2 regions of the Gilliamella sp. LMG 34359 genome follow, and region 2 is predicted to be linked to the other one. Evidence: riboswitches for the same ligand, from Rfam matches in the RefSeq annotation. Region 2 holds a riboswitch; the other holds the start of a gene.

Region 1 (10,359 bases), 1.4 Mb from region 2:
CAGGACCGGTTAATAATACTTTAACACTTGAACCTGAAGAATCTGGCTCCATTGAAGCTGTGATACCACTAAGAGTAACAGGAGCCCAATTCAAACGCCCACTTCCACCTATAATTAAATAAAAATATAAATGATCAGCACCTGTAGTAGGAAAATTTAAACCATAGCCAGATGAATTAGTTGACTGAGGAATAAAACCCTTATATTCATTCCACATTGAAACAGGGCCACGAAAGTCTATGTATCCATCAAAGAACCATATTCTTTATTAGGCTGAGCATAACAAACCTTTGGAGAAACATTACCCGGATTAATGTAATAGATTACACTTCCACGATTAAACTCTGTAGTTTTAGGAAAACCATACATCGTACTTAAGGAGCCCGGAACATTAGTTAATGTCAATTTATAAGGCGATTTACATATATCCAAACTCGCACTACGCGCGACAGCTTGGTCATCATTATCTACGATAGATAAAGTTAAATGACCATCAGCCAAAATACCGTTAGTACCCTGACCATCGCCATCATCATCACCCCAATAATTGTATGGTGCCCTAATAAGTAAATTTAATTCCACTGAATCAAGATTAGTTGGCACAAACATGTCAATATCTGCAAAACTATCGCCATAGGGTAATTCGATAGGATTAGCAGCACTTGAAATATTGTTTGCCGGAGTTAAGCTAGTACCGTTTGATAAAGTTATTCCAAGTAGACCGTCAGTATTCGTCACACGAGTACGACCACCATCAAAGGTTAAATAGGGTGCATTACCATAAATAAAATTTGATGTAATAGATGTTAATCCATAACTACGGTGAGAAATTACTAAGATCGAAAAAAATAATAACATTGAAATTATCCAAGAAGATAATAAGCATTGCCGAATCCATCTTAGCAAAGATTCTAAAGTTTTAAGAAAAAATAAATTATGGTTAAACATTGAACGTCCATTACCAAAATTAGAAAAATTTGAATTATTGGTTATCCATGTTTGGTATTGAAAATTATAATGCATTTCGACTATCCTATTGAATAACCTTATGTTTAATTTGCATTCAATAATTCTATTCGACCGAATTATAGCCATTCTTTTTCTTTAAAAAAGAAAGGACTAGTATAAAGATGGAAAAAATTTATCGCAACCTATTATCCGAATAGAATTGTTAACACTTGTAAACGTTTTACTAAAGATCTGTAATAGCTACACTTTGAAACAACAAGATTAAGTGGTAAAGGTTTATTCAATATATCTGGCTTAAATAACCTAAACGATACTCTCAATACAGCAACTAATTAGAATAAACAATAATAAACAAATGTTATTTACCATATTTATAGGCGCTTTATAAAACAGTTTATTTTTTGTGAAAATAAGCAAATAGTCTATGCCGACAGTCGATGTTGCTTGATTAAAAAATTTACTGTAAAAAAACTCCATTTCTCAAAAATAAAATCCGCCCAATTAGAGCGGATGGTTAACGCTAATGTCACAAAATCGCTCTTTATTGCCCACTTGATTAGCGTCATTGCCTTGGCAAAACAGTTATTTTTTAGCTTTCTAACTCTACTTAACCTATTCCTAGTTCCCTTACCCAAGGAGTAAGAATAAGCGCTAAGGATAGGTACACAATCCGTGCCAGCGTTGCCAACTGGCACTAATCGGAACTATGCCGCCCCGAGGCGAAACGACATACTTATCGTTTTGATTCATGCCATCATTCGCCCAATAATAAAAGTCCGTGTAGGTGAGACTAAAATAATCACCCACGACCCCCCACTCCGTAAAAAATCCAGCACCAATATTACGTTGGTAATGATTACCGGATGATGCAGGTATAGCACCGCTGACATTTCCATTAACTGCGTTGGTTAAATCTTCAATCATAGGTAACCGATATCCAATTTTAGTACACCAAGATGAGACATCAGTTGGAAAGTAGATATCATTATGTCGGTCGTCACCACGGGGGACAAACCACTGCTTTAACACAAAACCATACTTGACGACTTCGTTATTATTATTGTCAAGGCCAACTAACTCAAATACCTGAGGAAAAGATGGCTTACCGATACTAGCAGGATTACTTGAGCCCCATTGCGTTTTTTCAGTAACGGCAGGACCTTTCAGGGTGACCCGAACGCTGGTATTTGTTGAATTGGACATCGTCGCCTTAATATCACCATTTGGTGAAACCTCCTTCCATGTTAAAGGTTGAGCAACTCCACCTATCTCTAAATCAAAATATAAACCATTAGCTCCCGTAGTAGGAAAATTTGAACCATAAGACGACGGCGTAACCGACTGAATAAGAAATCCCTTATCAGGGTTCCAAATGGAAGCTGGGCCAGCATTCTGATTAGGATAAAAATTTGTACCACCGAGTCTCATGTTAGGTTTTGCAAAACAAATCACTGGTGCGGCCTTAGGATTAATATAATAACTGACATTACTCGCACTAAAATGACTTTCATTCGGTACACCATAACGTGTTGTTAATGCACCTTCAGTACTAGATAACGTTAATTTATACGGCGCATTACAAACAGTAAGCACTTCATTACGGGCAACTGGTTGGTTATTTTTATCAACAATGGATAAATTTAAACTACCTGTAACAGTTATACCATTAACCCCCTGACCATCGCCATCATCATCCCCCCAATAATTATAGGGCGAACCTATAAGTGAACCTAATGCAATAGAATCTGTATTGGTTGGTACTAACATACCAATATCAGCAAAACTCTGACCAGCAGTAGGCAATTCAATTGGATTGGTTAAACTTGAATTATTGCTTGTAGGGGTAAATTTATCTCCATTCGAAAGAGATATTTCGAGTAGTGCGTCAATATTTTTTGCCGGAGAGCGACCACCGTCGAAGGTTAAATATGGGGCACTACCATTAATTATATTTGACGTTTTAGAGGTTAATGCCAGACTAGAATAGGAAGCTATTAACGGCAAAACAAACATTAACCTTGAAAGCATCTGCCGAGATAAAAAGGAACATTGCAAGGATTGCGATAAAACCCGCGCAATTTCATGCAATTTCGATAAAAAATAAATTATAGCGAAATATAAAGTTTGCGAGCTTAACTTTAACGAATTTAAGTTATAGGTTATCCATATTGTGCTTTTAAAATTATAATTCATTTCGACATCCATGTCATTTAACTTTATGTTTTGTTTGATTTTTAATTAAAATGGTGGGCTACTAACCTTTGAGGGGTAAGAAGTATAATGATTTTAAATAACTATGCAACTATTTTAAAAAATTAACTTATTGAGTTCGTCAAGATTTTTGTGAAAAATTAATCATTTAATATTGGCTATAACTAAAAAATTTTTCATTTTTAAGCCTTAATATTCGACTTTTGATATTACGTTTTATAAAAGCTACATACACTTTTAAAAGCTAAAACATTAAAGATTTGTCAGGAAAATTTCGAGATATAACTTGAAAGATTACTTAAGATTAATTGATGTCATAAATGCAAGCTCAGCTCGATAAAAAGATGAAAGTATTGGTGTTAAATTATTTTTTACTAAGTTAATATCAAACAATTGATATAAGTTATTTTTTCATTATTCCAATTAGTTAATCTGTCAATTAAAGTCTTTAAGTTATGATCTGACTTGACTTTTAATAATCTGAACAAGGATATTAGTATCATCTAAAACCCAATAACCTGGCAATCCTCTGATTTTCGTTTTGTTTCAGATGATTCGGTGCTGCATTAAAAATAATCTTGCCATTTTCAATAACTAAGCAGCGTGAGAAGTGGTTAAGAGAATCATCCAAATAGTGAGAGACCATCATTAAGGTAAGATTAAATTCTGAGCAAACTTGATTGACCAGGGCTAACATTTCAAAACGTAATGCTTGGTCAAGGGCAGAAAATGGTTCATCTAATAATAATATAGGGCGATGTTGTATTAGACAGCGTGCCAATGCTACTCGTTGACGTTGCCCTCCTGATAGTTGTTCCGGATAGCGTTGGTTAAAGCCCTCTAGTCCTATGCGAACTAAAATATCGTCAATTGTGGTTTGTTCGGTTCGACTAAGTTTTAATGTGGGTTTAATGCCTAAGGCTATATTTTGTTCAACAGTGAGATGGCTAAATAAATTATTATTCTGAAATAGCATTGATACAGGGCGTTTGCCAGGTAAAGTTGAGGTAACATTCTGCTGATTTAGAATTATTTGCCCTGAGTTAGGAAAAATAAATCCAGCAATTAAACTGAGTAAAGTACTTTTACCTGCCCCACTTGGACCAACAATAACAACTCGTTCTTTAGCGGCAATATTTAGCGCAAAGTGCATTTTGAAGTCATTATAATGATATTCAATTTTTTGAAGTTCGATCATAATCCATCACAACTAATAAACTAAATGATAAAAGTAATAAAATCGTTGCTGTTACTATACTTTCTTGGTAATGATAATGCGATATCTGTTGATAAAGATAATAAGGTAACGTGGCAACTGACTGCCCACCAAATAGTGCTATTACTCCAAAATCACCCAATGATAACACTGCAGCAAAAGCAAAACTCATTAACATTTTACTTTTCAATCCTTTAAAGTCCACTAAATAAAAATGGGCTACACCATTAATATTCAATGACTGAGTTAACTGCCAATAACGCGCTGTGATGTCATACAATGGCATGGCTAAATTTTTTAGAATAAAAGGTAAGGCGATTAATCCATTACATAACATAATTAATAAACAGATAAAAACCGTGTTATTGCTATAACCAAATAGCAATAAAAATAGTCCAGATGCCAATACCATGCTCGGTATGGCTAAGATAAGTGAGGCTATCAGCATCAATCGATTGCTTATTTGACGCTGCTGATTGATTAACAGTCGACTATTTGTCCACAGCAACAACAAACCAAGTAACATCGCAATCATGGCAGAGCCAAAAGCGATAACGATTGAAAACAGTAACGCTTGTAGTAACATGAATGTTAACAATGAAATTCGGAAAAAAAAGATACCTTGAATCAATATGGTGAGCATTGGTAAAAAGATAAATAGTCCACCGCTGATGATAACAAACATACTGATAACTTTTAGCCAATTGGCTGTCGGTAATCGATAGTTTGTGTCACTAAATGTGACAGTAAATTTTGTTCCAGTTTTGTTGATTTTTTGCATTAAACCGATAAACGCCACACAGCAAAGCAACTGCACACAAGCAAGCAATGCTGCTTGTAATAGGTCAAAGTCACGCACTGCTTGATAGATAGCCACTTCTAACGTGGTATATTTAGGGCCTCCGCCAAGAGCGAGGACAATGGCAAAACTCGAAAAGCAGAGCATAAAAATAAGTGCCGCCATAGGCAATATTTGTCTACGAAGTAAAGGCCACTCGAGTAATTTAAAAAAGGTAAAGGTTGAAAAGTTAAGTTGTGCAGCGAGCTGTCTTTGTTCAATAGGAACACTGTTTAACGTTTGATAAAATAGCGCGCATGCGTAAGGAAAATTTAAAAAAACATGCGCCAATAAAATTCCTTTTAATCCATAAATTGAAAATGAGAATGGTATATGCAGTAGTTGGCACAAGTAAGCCAGTACCCCTTGTTGACCGTACACCGATAATAATCCTGTCACCACCACTAAGGCCGGCAGAATAAAGGTAACTGGCATTAACTTTATCAATAATCGTTTACCTTTAAACTCAATTAAGGAGAGAGCTTTAGCCATTAGGATTGCCGATGTAAGCGAAAGTATTGTCGATAATAAAGCTTGATAAAAGGTGATCCAAACGATATGCAGTACATAGCTATCTAGATAGATCGCTACATTACCTGATTGTAAGGCAAATCGCCAGATAGCAATGAGTGCTGAGCCTAATATAATAAGAATTAAGCTAGCAGCACTGATTCCCGGTAGTAACGATTTAAATTTTAACATTGGTAGTACAGTTCTAAGGCAAAACTATTTACTAATTGCCGATTGCCACTCTCGAATCCAAGCTTTCTGATGTTTTTCGATCTCTTCTGGTTTAAATTCTAGCGATCTATTTACCGAATTAATTTGTGCAAAGGCATTAGGGATATCGGTTTTAATAATTGGATACATCACATTTTTTTCAGCAAATTGGCGTTGCACTTCTGGCGTGAGTAAATAGCGTAAAAATTGTCGAGCTAAGTCGACCTCTTGACTATATTTTATGATACCTGCCACCTCTACTTGACGATAATGTCCTTCATCAAAAATAGCCGCTTGATAATGGCGATCATTTTCGTTCATGATATGCGCCACCGGAGAGGTATTATAGCTGAGTACCAAATCGGCCTCACCTTTTAAGAACATGCCATAAGCTTCACTCCAACCTTTAGTAACAGTTACGGTGTTTTTAGCCACTTGTTGCCATGCATTTGCTGCATTGTCACCATACACTTTTTTCATCCAAAAGAGTAAACCGAGTCCTGGCGTGCTAGTTCTTGGATCTTGATAGATGATCTTCCAACCCGCTTTATTGTCGACCAGTTCATGTAAAGAGTGAGGTGGATTTTTGACTTTGTCTATATTGTAGATAAAAGCAAAATACCCAAAATCATAAGGCATAAAGCTATCGTCCCACCAATTGGTATTAAGATTGTCCGGTTTAGCGATTTGATGTGGAATAAGCAGATTGGCTTGTTTTGCCTGTTCTAACAAGTTATTATCAAGTCCTAAAATAACATCAGCATTAGTTTTATCACCTTCAAGGCGAATACGATTTAAAACCGAAACCCCATCACCTAAAGTGACAACATCAAGCTGGCAGTTGCACTGCGCTTCAAACCCTTTTTTTATCACCTCACCCGGCCCCCATTGTGACATAAATGAGTTATAGCTATATACGGTTAAGGTAGGAAGTTCAGCATTGGCTAATTGGCTAAACAGTGATAAGGAAAAAATAACAGATAGTAAAAAGTTTTTACGAAACATTTTGCCTCCAAAGTAATTAGTAAAAGACAAAAGGTTTGAGCAGATATATTAACTCAAATCCCTCCGCTGGCATTATCCAGTTCAGGTTCGACGAGTTATGTCAGTCACTCTGACACTCTCAGCCCTCCAGGGCACCCCGTTGAGAACAATAAATAGTTTAGTGTGAGCAAGTAGAATTGTAAACAAGCGTTTTGTCGATAGCCAGATAATTGCGCAATAGATGTTAGATATCAGCCAATCAGTGACAATTGTTACGTTTGTCGGTATTATATGCCTCATTTATTTCTTATCGATTAGGTATAGTGTGAATATTCAACAATTACTAACGCAACGAGTTTCCCAAGCAATGATTATGGCAGGTGCCGATAAAAATTGTGATGCTTTAATCAAGCAATCAGCTAAAGTTCAATTTGGTGACTATCAAGCTAATGGTATCATGTCTACCGCTAAAAAATTGGCTATGCCACCACGAGCATTGGCAGAGAAGGTTTTGCAACATCTTGATATTGATGATATTGCCGATAAAGTGGAAATTGCAGGTCCCGGTTTTATTAATATCTTTTTAAAAGATAGTTGGATTGCCGATCAGAACGAATTGGCTTTAAGTAGTGATAAACTGAATATTACCTTACCAGCCAAACCGCAAACCATTGTGGTTGATTACTCTGCACCAAACGTTGCCAAAGAGATGCACGTTGGTCATTTACGCTCAACCATTATTGGTGATGCCAGTGTGCGGGTATTATCTTTCTTAGGTCACAATGTTATTCGAGCTAACCATGTTGGTGATTGGGGTACTCAATTTGGTATGTTGATTGCTTATCTGGAAAAGATGCAAAATGAACATGCCAACGATATGCAACTGTCGGATTTAGAATCTTTCTATCGTGCTGCTAAAAAACATTATGATGAAGATGAAGTCTTTGCTGAAAAAGCACGAAATTATGTAGTTAAACTCCAAGGTGGCGATGAGTATTGTCGTGATATGTGGCGTAAGCTTGTTGATATTACCATGACACAAAACATCGCAACTTATAAACGATTAAATGTAACATTAACAGTTGAAGATACCATGGGCGAAAGCATTTATAACAGTATGCTACCGGGTATTGTTGCCGATTTAAAACAGAAAAAATTAGCCGTTGAGAGTGAAGGCGCCATTGTGGTATTTTTAGATGAGTATAAAAATAAAGAAGGCGAACCGATGGGCGTTATCATCCAAAAACGTGATGGTGGCTACCTATATGCAACAACCGATATCGCTTGTGCTAAATACCGTTATGAAACGTTACACGCTGATCGTATTCTTTATTATACTGATTCTCGTCAACATCAACATTTAGAACAAGTTTGGACGATTGTCCATAAAGCTAAATATGTTCCAGAATCGTTGAAACTAGAACACCATATGTTTGGTATGATGCTTGGTAAAGATGGCAAACCGTTTAAAACTCGTTCCGGTGATACCGTTAAATTAAATGATCTACTTGATGAGGCAACTGAACGTGCAGAAGCCTTAATTAAAAGTAAGAATCCTGAGCTTTCTACAGCGGAACTGGCTCAAGTGGTTGATGCGGTGGCAATTGGTGCCGTGAAATATGCTGATCTATCGAAAAATCGTACCACCGATTATGTATTTGATTGGGATAATATGTTGTCATTTGAAGGCAATACCGCGCCTTATTTGCAATATGCTTATACTCGTGTACTTTCGGTATTTAGAAAATCTAATATCAGTGAAAATAGCTTAACAGGTAATATCAATTTAAGTACCGACAAAGAGCGTGCCTTAGCCATTCGATTAATTCAATTTGATGAAACGATTTCCAACGTCGCCGCAGAGGGAACTCCACATGTGCTTTGTGCTTATTTGTATGATATAGCGACTCTATTCTCCAGTTTCTATGAGCACTGCCCTATTTTAGCGGCTGAAAATGAAGAGTTGAAACTGAGCCGTTTAAAACTGGCCTCTTTAACCGCGAAAACGCTTAAGACCGGTTTGGATATGCTGGGTATCAAAACGGTTGATAAGATGTAATATGATAAGCCACCGACACTTTTGAGTGTCGGTGATTTTACCTATTAGATGTCGACCTGTTTAACGACTGAAATCGATAATCCATCAACATGATCCTTTGCAAAATTGGCGAATTCAACAAAATGCGCAGTGGTATTGTGTAAGTCGATCGCCTGCTGTGATTGCCACCTTTCTACTACAATATAAACATTCGGATTTTCAATACTTTGATTAAGCTCATAACGCAAGCAACCTGCTTCAGCTCGACTACCAGTAACTAATCGTTTAAAAATAGGGGTAAATGCCTCTTGAAATTCTGGTTTAACCGTAATTGTGGCTATAATATTGAGTGGTGTCATATATTTTCCTTTAGAACAAATTAATTTATGATTCACACTATAATTAATAAATCGTTTTTATGCTAATCTCATTTTTTCGACCACGATACTTAGTATTAAATAATAAGTTAGAGTGGTAAAATTTAATAATTGCCCATCGCTGAGCGCAAAAAACTATTTTGCTGTTAAATAATCTCAAAAATAATACTTTAACCATTTCATTTATTTAGATATTTTTAAAATTAAAGTACTTGATCTTATCAATAAAAACATTAGAATTCTCGACAACTTATTAGAACCTAGCAATAAATATTCTATGAAAAATAATAATTTAGTCATCGCAAACAATAACCCGTGTAAGTCATTTTGATCCTCCTTTTTGGAGGATTTTTTTTGTCGATTTAAATCTTAATAGTAACTGAATTGTAGAGGCACATTATGACCGATAATAAAACAATGTTATCAACCAGTCGAGACCAAAGTTTAAAAGCATATTTGATGAATAAAATTAAGCAAAATGGTGGTTGGGTTAATTCACATATGCATGCTGATCGTGCTTTTACAATCACTGTCGATAGTTTTGATGTCTATCAAAAACAAACTCTGATTGAAAAATGGGATACGCTGGATAAAGTCAAAGCGGCAATGACCGAAGATGATTATTACCGGCATTTTAGCATGGCGGTTGAGCGTATGATTGAACAAGGTGTAACTGCCATGGGGTCGTTTGTCGATATCGACCCGATTGCTGAAGAGCGCGCAATTCGAGGAGCGTTGCGAGCGCGTGAGACCTATAAAAGTGACATTATCATTAAATTAGTCAACCAAACCCTCAAAGGGGTAATTGATAAAGAAGCACGTTATTGGTTTGATAAAGGCGCTGATTTAGTCGATATTATCGGTGGTTTACCTCGTCGTGATGAGCGCGATCATGGTGAAGGAATGGGACTTAAACATTTAGATGTGTTAATGCAGACCGGTAAATCATTAGGCAAGATGGTGCATGTGCATGTTGACCAATTTAATTCATCGGATGAGATCGAAA
Region 2 (10,359 bases):
TTGTTACAATACGGTCGAGAGTTACTAGAACTTGAGCTTCATGAGGCACAAAAATTACCGGCTCGGCTTGGCAAAGATTTTGTTAAGGCTTGTCAGTTAATTTTGTCAACCAAAGGCAAAGTTGTAGTATCAGGTATTGGTAAATCGGGGCATATTGGTAAAAAAATAGCTGCATCATTAGCCAGTACGGGTAGCCCCGCATTTTTTATGCATCCCTCCGAGGCATTGCACGGTGATTTAGGCATGGTAACCGAAAACGATGTAGTGATTTTAATTTCTTATTCAGGACGAGCTAAAGAGTTTCAATTTATTTTACCGATCCTTGCCGGGATGAATATTCCGGTTATTGCTATTACTGGCGGGCTTGATTCACCATTAGCCTTAGCTGCACAAGCAGTGCTGGACATTTCAATCGAAAAGGAAGCTTGCCCGATGGGACTAGCACCAACGTCAAGTTCAACCAATACGTTATTAATGGGTGATGCGCTAGCCATTGCGGTTATGCGAGCTCGTGGTTTTAAGGAAGAAGATTTTGCTCGTTCCCATCCTGCTGGCAGTTTAGGCGCAAAATTATTAAATCATGTAAAAGACATTATGCGTAAGGGAGATTTAATTCCTAGCGTTCCACAATCGGCAACGGTACTTGACGCGATGTTAGAATTGAGTCGAACCGGTGTAGGGTTGGTTGCAATATGTAAAGATGGTAATAAAATAGTCGGTGTTTTTACTGATGGAGATTTACGCCGTTTGTTATTAAAACATGGTACACTACAAGATAAGATTATCGATGTGATGACAAGTCCAGGATATCAAATACCGGAAACTTGGAAAGCAGTCGAGGCTTTAAAATCATTTAATGATCATAACATTACAGCTGCACCTGTAGTCAATAACCACGGCGAATTAGTCGGTGCACTGAATATTCATGATCTGCATCAAGCAGGTATTGGTTAAACGATTAATAAATACCTGTTGCAAAAAGGGGCTATCTATTGAGATAATTACCGACCTAAATTTTTGTCGTTAGACGGAGATCCAAGTAAGTTACACAATTCAGTACTGAAATGATTGATTAATCATTTCATTATAAATTGATATTGTGTTGTAAATTTTAACCAAAATTAATAGATGATGAAATTACAATGGCAGAAAAGCGAAATATCTTTCTAATTGGCCCAATGGGGGCAGGAAAAAGCACAATAGGCCGACAAATTGCACAACAGCTAGGCATGGAATTTTTTGACTCTGACCAAGAGATTGAAAAACGTACCGGTGCTGATATAGCATGGATTTTTGATTTAGAAGGTGAAGACGGATTCCGAGCCAGAGAGGAAAAAGTCATTAACGAGTTGACTGAAAAACAAGGAGTAGTACTTGCAACCGGTGGTGGTTCGGTTTTATCTAAAGAGACGCGTAACCGTTTATCAGCACGAGGTATTGTAGTTTACTTAGAAACTACGATTGAAAAACAGATGGCAAGAACCCAAAAAGATAAGCGTCGTCCTTTATTACAAGGTGGTAATACCCCCCGTGAACTTTATGAAGAATTAGCCGAAGAGCGTGATCCTCTTTATGAAGAGATCGCTGATATTACGATTAAGACTGATGAGCAAAGCGCTAAAGGCGTTGCTGGATATATCATTGAAAAAATAGAACAGATCTAAAAGTTTTAATTTTTCAAATCAGCTAACCATAAAGCAATCAACCTTTTGATAGGTTAAGGAGTTAACATGCGTGTAGATAAAGATGATCGTTATATGCCAGAACAATCAAATAAACAGTCTACGCTCTCATTTAACATTTCCACTTTTTTTCAGCAATATTCGAAAAAAAAGTTGATTGTTATGGGGTTAGCTTTGATCATTATTGTTTTATTGCTTAGTTTAATGATATTTCGTTCATTAAAATCTAAAACACCAACACCCTTGACGCCACCTGAAATTAATGGTGTTTCATCAACTGGAGTAGCGGATACAATCAACAATGAGCAAGCAAATGAAGGTATAAACAGTACCCAAATTGCTCAAACACCAAGTAACGCACCTAACAACAGGGGACGAGCACCTATTGATGATGTTAATGGGCAGGCACAGACTAATGGTATAACAAGTATGAGTGGTCATGGTCAAACCCATTTGCCCGCAAAGAGTGCTAAACCAAACTCGCCCACAACTGACATTAGTACGACTCACAGTAGTGGTTCATCTAATAATGATGTCACTACTAACAAACCTCAAGATCTAAATAGCAGTGATCATAAACCTGTTAGATTGAGTTCAGACAATGATGTCAAAACAGGCAAAAATTCAACTTCAATTGCCAATATTAAGGATACTCAATTTGCGATTCAATTAAGTTCATCAAGTTCAATTGATGGCTTAAAAGAATTAGTAAAAAAACATAATTTAACTAATTACCAAATATATGAAACCAAAAGAAATAATGATAAATGGTACATTTTAGTTAATGGTACATATGATTCTGCTGACGAAGCCAGAAAAGCAATTAAATCTTTACCAAGTGAAATGCAAAACAATAAGCCTTGGATTAAATCTGGCGCTACAATTAATAAAGAAAAATCAGCAAAATAGGAGTTTCCTTTGAAGAAGCGACGAGCCTTTTTAAAATGGGCTGGAGGAAAATATGAGCTTGTGGACACAATTAAGCAGTATCTACCAGAAGGAGAGCAACTTATTGAGCCCTTTGTAGGAGCTGGCTCAGTTTTTTTAAACACAAACTTCAAAAGTTATATTTTAGCTGATATCAATCACGACTTAATTGCATTATTTAAGTTGTTGCAATCTAATCCTGAACAGTTTATTAGTGATCTTAAACTGTTATTTAATCATCAGAATAATCAAGCTGAGGCTTTTTATCAACTTCGTGAAGTGTTTAACTACAGTAAAGATCAATATTTACGATCGCTGTTATTTGTTTATTTGAATCGTCACTGTTATAACGGCCTGTGTCGCTATAATAATAGTGGACTTTTTAATGTACCATTTGGTCGTTATAAGACGATCTATTTTCCTGAAAGGGAGCTTTACTATTTTGCTCAAAAAGCGCAAAAAGCTGAGTTTATTTGTACCCCTTATCATGAAGCAATGAAATTAGCGAAGCGTAATTCCGTCATTTATTGTGATCCACCTTATCTTTCACCAAATGAATCAGCGGGTTTTACTGCTTATTATTCCAATAATTTTGGCTATGAAGAGCATATGCGATTGTCACAATTGGCTGAAAGTATTGCTTATAAAAAAGATATTCCAGTACTGGTGTCAAATCATGATACTGAATATACCAGAACGTTATATAATAAAGCGCGCCATCTTTACCGAGCAGAAATGCGACGCTCAATTAGTTGTGCAGGCGAAGGACGCAAAAAAATTGATGAAATATTAGCCTTATACCAAAAATAACCTATTTTGCGTATAAGGTTTTGTTAGTAGAGGTATGTTATGAAAGAGTTTATTATTGCACCATCGATATTATCCGCTAATTTTGCTCGACTTGGTGAAGATACGCAAAAGGTATTAGACGCTGGCGCCGATGTTGTCCATTTTGATGTAATGGATAACCATTTTGTGCCAAACTTAACTATGGGCAGTATGTTTTGTAAAGCGCTTCGCGATTATGGTATTACCGCTCCAATTGATGTCCATTTGATGGTCTCCCCTGTTGAAGATTTAATTACTTCATTTGCCAAAGCTGGCGCCACCAATATCTCAATTCACCCTGAAGCCACTATTCACCTTGATCGTTCCTTGCAGTTAATTAAAGATCAGGGTTGTACGGCAGGGATTGTACTTAACCCAGCAACGCCGTTAGATCATTTAGATTATGTAATGGATAAAGTTGATATTATTTTATTAATGGGCGTGAATCCTGGTTTTGGCGGGCAATCTTTTATACCGACTACGCTTAAAAAATTACAACAAGTTAAGCAACGTATTGTCGACTCTGGAAGAAAAATTCGCTTGGAAATTGATGGCGGGGTTAAAGTTGATAATATCGCAGAAATTGCTAGAGCCGGCGCAGATATGTTTGTTGCAGGTTCAGCGATATTTGGTCAACCTGATTATAAAACTGTCATCGATGCAATGCGTAAAGAATTAGCAGGAGTTAACCATGGCTAAGTTAAATGATATTCAAGCCATCGCCTTTGATTTAGATGGAACTTTAGTTGATAGCGTGCCGGGACTTGCCTTAGCGGCACAAAAAATGTTAGCAGATTTAAAGTTAGCGACCGTAACTAATGAGCAAGTGAAAAATATGGTGGGTAATGGCATCGATGTGATGCTTGAACGAGTTTTCAAAGCGGTTGACACCAATCCAACAAAAGAATATTTTGCTGAAGCTAAACAGATATTTAGCCAGCATTATGATAAGGTTATGGATGAACAGACAACCCTGTTTCCTCATGTAGCACAGACCTTAAAAACTCTTTATGAAAATCATTACCCTTTAGCTTTAGTAACCAATAAGCCAGCGCAATTTTTACCGGCACTATTGACGTCATTAGGTATTAAAGACTATTTTTCATTGGTCCTTGGTGGTGGTGATGTGATTAAGTTAAAACCACACCCTGCCCCACTTTATCAAGTTATGGCGACGTTTGGATTATTTAGCGATCAGTTGCTATTTGTTGGGGATTCAAAGAATGATATCACTGCTGCTAAAAATGCCCATTGCCCAACTGTGGCGTTAAGCTATGGTTATAACTATGGGATCTCAATTGCAACTAGCGAACCAGATTTTTTATTTGACGATTTTAAAGAAATATTAACCCTGTTACCTCAGCCAAAAGCTGATGCAAAAAAATAATGAGTATAAGTTAGGAATAAATTATGAGTAAACCAATTGTATTTAGTGGCGCTCAGCCATCAGGAGAACTAACATTAGGCAACTACTTAGGTGCTTTAAAGAATTGGGTGTCTTTACAAAATGAATATGATTGCGTTTATTGTATCGTCAATCAACATGCGATCACAGTCCGTCAAGATCCCAATAAGTTGCGTAAAGCGACGCTTGATACACTAGCACTTTATTTGGCGTGTGGTATCGATCCACAAAAAAGTACTATTTTTGTTCAGTCACAAGTACCAGCTCACGCTGAATTAGGTTGGGCGTTAAACTGCTATACCTATTTTGGTGAATTGAGCCGTATGACGCAATTTAAAGATAAGTCATCTCGTCATTCTGAAAATATAAACGCTGGACTGTTTGATTATCCGGTGTTGATGGCGGCTGATATTTTGTTATATCAAGCTAATTTAGTTCCTGTTGGTGATGATCAGAAACAACATCTTGAGCTATCGCGTGATATTGCTATGCGCTTCAATGCGCTTTATGGGGATATATTTACCGTTCCTGAACCGTTTATTGCCAAAGTTGGTGCTCGGGTAATGTCATTACAAGATCCAAGCAAAAAAATGTCTAAATCTGATGAGAACCGTAACAATGTTATAGGGTTACTTGAGAATCCAAAAGATGTTGAGAAGAAGATTAAACGAGCGATGACCGATTCAGATGAGCCACCAGTTGTGCGTTATGATTTAAAAAATAAAGCGGGTGTATCGAATTTATTAGATATCTTAACGGGCATCACCGGCAAGCCAATTGCTGAACTTGAAAAAGAGTTTGAAGGTAAAATGTATGGTCATCTAAAAACCGAGGTGGCAACTCAAGTGATTGATATGTTAACTGGTTTACAAGCAAAATATCATCAATATCGTGATGATGAAAATTATCTTCTTTCAATTATGCAAGAAGGTGCACAAAAAGCTCGCGCTAAAGCAGAGCCAACATTGAAGAAAGTTTATGACGCAATCGGTTTTGTATAATCCCAAATAAGATTGCCATTATACGAAATAATATCGATCGGCTTTAATTGATAATTACAGTCACATTTTTGACAATAAATCATATTAAAGCCTTTTTGATTATAATAGGTTAGTTATGAAAATTATTATTCTTGGTGCCGGCCAAACCGGTAGTGCACTTGCTGAATATCTAGTAACTGAAAAACAGAATGATGTAACAGTCGTTGATGAAGATCATGATAAATTGCAATCTTTGCAAGAACGTTTTGATCTCCGAGTCATCTGTGGCAAATCGTCTTATCCGCAAGTGTTAGAGAGCGCAGGAGCTGAATCAGCCGATATGTTAGTTGCTGTGACTAACTCTGATGAAGTAAATATGATGGCTTGTCAGATTGGTCATGTAATGTTCAACATTCCACAAAAAGTCGCCCGAATCCGTGCCCCTGAATATAACGATGAAAAATACCCATTTTTTAATAAAGATTGTATCAATATTGACCATATTATCGCTCCCGAAAACTTAATCACCAATCATATTAGCCAATTAGTACAATATCCTGGCGCACTCCAGTTTGCTTCGTTTTATGATAATCGAGTCTGTTTAGTGGCTGTAACCGCTTATTATGGTGGCGCCTTAGTTGGAAGTGAACTGTCGGAACTGAAAGAGCATTTACCACATGTAGAAGCGCGGGTGGTAGCAATTTATCGTCAAAACCGCTTTATTCGACCGATTGGTTCAACTTTAATTGAAGCTGGGGATATGGTCTATTTTATTACTCCTCCTCTCAATATTAAAGCTGTAACCAGTGAACTACAACGGTTAGAAAAACCTTATAAGCGCATCATCATTAGTGGTGGCGGAGGCATAGCTGTCGCCTTAGCTAAGCGTTTAGAAAACGATTATCAAGTTAAATTAATCGAACGCAATGCTGAAAAAGCCGAATCAATTGCTGAGCAACTTATTAATACAACGGTATTACATGGTGAATCATCAGACCAAGAGTTATTATCGCAAGAGCAAGTCGAACTCACCGATCTGTTTGTGGCAGTCACCAGTGATGATGAAGCCAATATTATGTCATCCATGTTGGCAAAAAGAATGGGGGCGAAAAAAGTCATCGTGCTTATTCAACGCCAAGCCTATTTAGAGTTGATCAACGATAGTGTGATTGATATCGCAATCTCACCACAACATGCCACTATTTCAGAGCTATTAAGTCATGTTAGACAAACCGGTGTGGTTAAAGTGGTCTCACTACGTCAGGGTGAATCAGAAATTGTCGAAGTGGTTGCCAATGGTGAGGCAGAAAATTCAAAATTAGTGGGTAAAAATATCAACAGTCTAAAATTACCTTCAGGTGCGACTATTGGTGCGGTGGTGCGTGGCGAAGATGTGATTATTGTTAACACCGATTTGATGATTGAAAATGGCGATCACTTAATCATTTTCTTAGCTGATAGACGAGCCATTAGTGATATAGAAAGATTATTACAATAGCTTGTTTAAATTATAAACTCAGTTCATAATAAGAGCGTTTTTTACAAATTGGTTTTTGACTCGGGGTGTTTTTTGTTATTGCAAAAAACTGAGATTTTACCCGTTGAACCTGATCTGGATCATACCAGCGTAGGGAAGTCTTAGTCTTAATTGCTCGTTTTGACATATTCTTCCCTTAACATTACTAATTAGATAAGGATAGAATATGTCGGCCATTAAATTATTCCCAAGCCATGATGCCATCCCCTTTATTGAGCAAGTTCGCCTACAACGGCCATTAATCCATTGCATTACTAATGATGTGGTTCAGAATTTTACCGCTAATGTTCTATTGGCGATTGGCGCTTCGCCGGCGATGGTGGTTGCCGAACAGGAAGTTGAAGACTTTGTTGCCGTTGCTAGTAGTTTATTAATTAATATTGGTACGATAGATAGCCAAAGTGCCAAAAGCATGTTATTAGCTGCCGCGAAAGCAAAACAAACACAAACCCCTTGGGTACTTGATCCGGTCGCAGTTGGTTCGGCTCTGAAATACCGCACTGACATTGCCCAACAACTTTTAACCTTTTCACCCTCAGTTATTCGTGGAAATGCTTCCGAAATTCTAGCCTTAAGTGGTCAACAATCATCCTCTAAAGGACCTGATGGGCTTGATTCTACCGATTCGGCATTAAACGCGGCAAAACTATTAGCCGAAAAATATCGAACCATTGTAGCTATAACCGGCGAGATTGATTATGTCACAGATGGCAAACAAATTTATAGCATTGTTGGGGGGGATATCGCCCTAACCCGAGTAACTGGTACAGGTTGCTCATTATCAGCAATGGTGGCCGCATTTATCGCCGCTAGTAAAGATCGTTTAGCCGCAACCGCCTCTGCTTGTTTTATGATGAAGAAAGCCGGTGAACTTGCTAACAAACAGTCAGGTCTAGGCACTTTTGCTATGGCAATAATTGACCAACTTTCGCTATTTAAGCAAAATCACTAATAAGGATATTTGATGAAAAAGCAACTGGATTTAACCCTCTACTTAGTGCTTGATCCGCTATTATGTGGAGGCATAAATGGCATGGTTAATACCACAAAAATTGCTGTCGAAAATGGTGTTACCGCGGTGCAATTACGCTCAGAACAAGATTACTCAGGTAAAAATTGGTATCACGCCGCCCTAGCGTTAAAAGAGGTATTAAGCAATACCCCAGTGCCATTATTGATTAATGATCATGTCGATATTGCTTTAGCCATTGATGCCGATGGTGTTCATGTTGGACAAAGTGATCTACCGGTCGAAGTGACCCGCCGCTTAATTGGTAATGATAAGTGGTTAGGACTTTCGGTTTCTAATCTAGTACAACTGGAGAGTGTTCCTTGGCAATTGGTCGATTATCTGGGCATTGGCCCAATCTTTCCAACCACCACCAAAAAAGATGCCGCAACAGCAACAGGTATTGACCAATTGACTGAACTGGTTAGCACCAAACAATGCCCGGCAGTAGCTATTGGTGGCATAGGAGTAAATAATTTAACCGAAGTGGTACAAACAGGTATTGAAGGTATTGCGGTAGTTTCGGCAATTTGTGGTCAAGCCGATATTGCTAAGGCTACATCTGACCTAATTAAAAAAATAAGACAAGCAAAAGAGGAAATAGGAGTATGACAACAGTTGCATTAACTATAGCCGGTAGTGATCCTAGTGGTGGGGCCGGTATTCAAGCGGATCTAAAAGCATTTTCGGCACTTGGCGCTTATGGTATGTCGGTAATTACCGCATTAACCGCGCAAAGTACCCAGGGTGTTAATGGCGTGCACGCCGTTCCACCTGACTTTGTCGAAGCACAATTTAATACCCTTTATCAAGATATCCATATTGATAGCGTGAAAATTGGCATGTTGATGAATAAAGAGATTGTCAGCTCGGTTGCTCACCTATTAAACGCTAATCCTATTGCCAATATTGTGCTTGATACCGTAATGATTGCTAAAGGTGGCCATCCATTACTAAAAGCAGATGCCATTTCTGCTATTCGAGATCGGTTATTACCATTAGCTACCATCATAACCCCTAACCTTCCTGAAGCTGCTGCTTTGCTTGATTGTCAGGAGGCTAAAAACGAAGATGAAATGCAACGACAGGGTTATAAGTTACTCAAATTAGGCTGTCAGGCAGTATTAATGAAAGGCGGACATTTGCCAAGCCAAGAAAGTCCTGATTATCTAATCACTGACAATAAAATTATCAGAATGACTTCAGCGAGAATCGCCACTAAAAATACCCATGGTACAGGTTGCACGTTATCGGCAGCAATTGCTGCATTGTTACCGAAACATAATCTAGAAGAAGCGGTAAAACAAGCCAAAAACTACCTACAAGGCGCTATTGAGCATGCGGATAGTTTGAAAGTTGGTAAAGGAATTGGACCTACTCACCATTTTTATCAATGGTGGTAACTACAAATGTTCAATTTTAGTAATTAAATAAATTACTAATTAAGTTGTTTTTTAAATGAGATAATGTATTTTTAAACAATTTTAAATTAATTTTTGAGAGGAATTAATTTATACTTTGATAGACATTGAAGAAATATTAAATGGAATTAAAAGTTTATAATAATATGGTTTATATAAAATATCTTATCTCTGTTGTTTTGCTTTTCCCATGCTTGGTATTAGCAATTGATTTAGATGGTCTTAAGGCAAATATCGATAAATATGATGTCGAATTAAATTTTAAAGATGGCGGTGATCTCGATCTTCTTATTGAAAATGAAGAAATTAACAATATAGAGTTATTACAAAAAAGAGCGACAGTTGATTTTTACTTTAAAATGATATTTTCCTATAAAAAAGGTCAAGGATTGAAACCAACTGGTATAAATATTTATAGTAAAAAAAGTGGTCAATTACTTCAAACTATCACTAATTTGCAAGGAATCGACTGGTCAGTATCAGAAATTGACTCTGACTATTTTAAAGCAAATATTGATAAATATGATGTCGATTTAGATTTTTATGATGATGGGTATATCTCTTTTCCTA

Evidence for each region. Region 2 has a riboswitch for thiamine pyrophosphate ahead of thiM (hydroxyethylthiazole kinase). Riboswitches for the same ligand answer to the same signal wherever they lie in the genome.
Region 1: linked by a shared signal. The riboswitch ahead of thiB (thiamine ABC transporter substrate binding subunit) and the one ahead of thiM (hydroxyethylthiazole kinase) in region 2 are both predicted to bind thiamine pyrophosphate.

The regions. Positions count from the first base shown of each region.
Region 1 covers NZ_OZ474906.1:2,683,071-2,693,429, forward strand. The annotation lists gene AC5LXV_RS12265 (hypothetical protein) at 1-94, opposite strand, end outside; gene AC5LXV_RS12270 (hypothetical protein) at 238-1,023, opposite strand; gene AC5LXV_RS12275 (hypothetical protein) at 1,621-2,973, opposite strand; gene thiQ (thiamine ABC transporter ATP-binding protein ThiQ) at 3,680-4,378, opposite strand; gene thiP (thiamine/thiamine pyrophosphate ABC transporter permease) at 4,356-5,936, opposite strand; gene thiB (thiamine ABC transporter substrate binding subunit) at 5,961-6,959, opposite strand; TPP riboswitch at 7,000-7,108, opposite strand; gene argS (arginine--tRNA ligase) at 7,264-8,997, shown strand; gene AC5LXV_RS12300 (putative quinol monooxygenase) at 9,042-9,335, opposite strand; gene AC5LXV_RS12305 (amidohydrolase family protein) at 9,753-10,359, shown strand, end outside.
Region 2 covers NZ_OZ474906.1:1,287,826-1,298,184, reverse strand. The annotation lists gene gutQ (arabinose-5-phosphate isomerase GutQ) at 1-954, shown strand, start outside; gene aroK (shikimate kinase AroK) at 1,143-1,664, shown strand; gene AC5LXV_RS06110 (SPOR domain-containing protein) at 1,731-2,591, shown strand; gene AC5LXV_RS06105 (Dam family site-specific DNA-(adenine-N6)-methyltransferase) at 2,601-3,419, shown strand; gene rpe (ribulose-phosphate 3-epimerase) at 3,459-4,136, shown strand; gene AC5LXV_RS06095 (phosphoglycolate phosphatase) at 4,129-4,824, shown strand; gene trpS (tryptophan--tRNA ligase) at 4,848-5,843, shown strand; gene trkA (Trk system potassium transporter TrkA) at 5,959-7,320, shown strand; TPP riboswitch at 7,372-7,473, shown strand; gene thiM (hydroxyethylthiazole kinase) at 7,526-8,311, shown strand; gene thiE (thiamine phosphate synthase) at 8,324-8,980, shown strand; gene thiD (bifunctional hydroxymethylpyrimidine kinase/phosphomethylpyrimidine kinase) at 8,977-9,771, shown strand; gene AC5LXV_RS06065 (hypothetical protein) at 9,912-10,359, shown strand, end outside.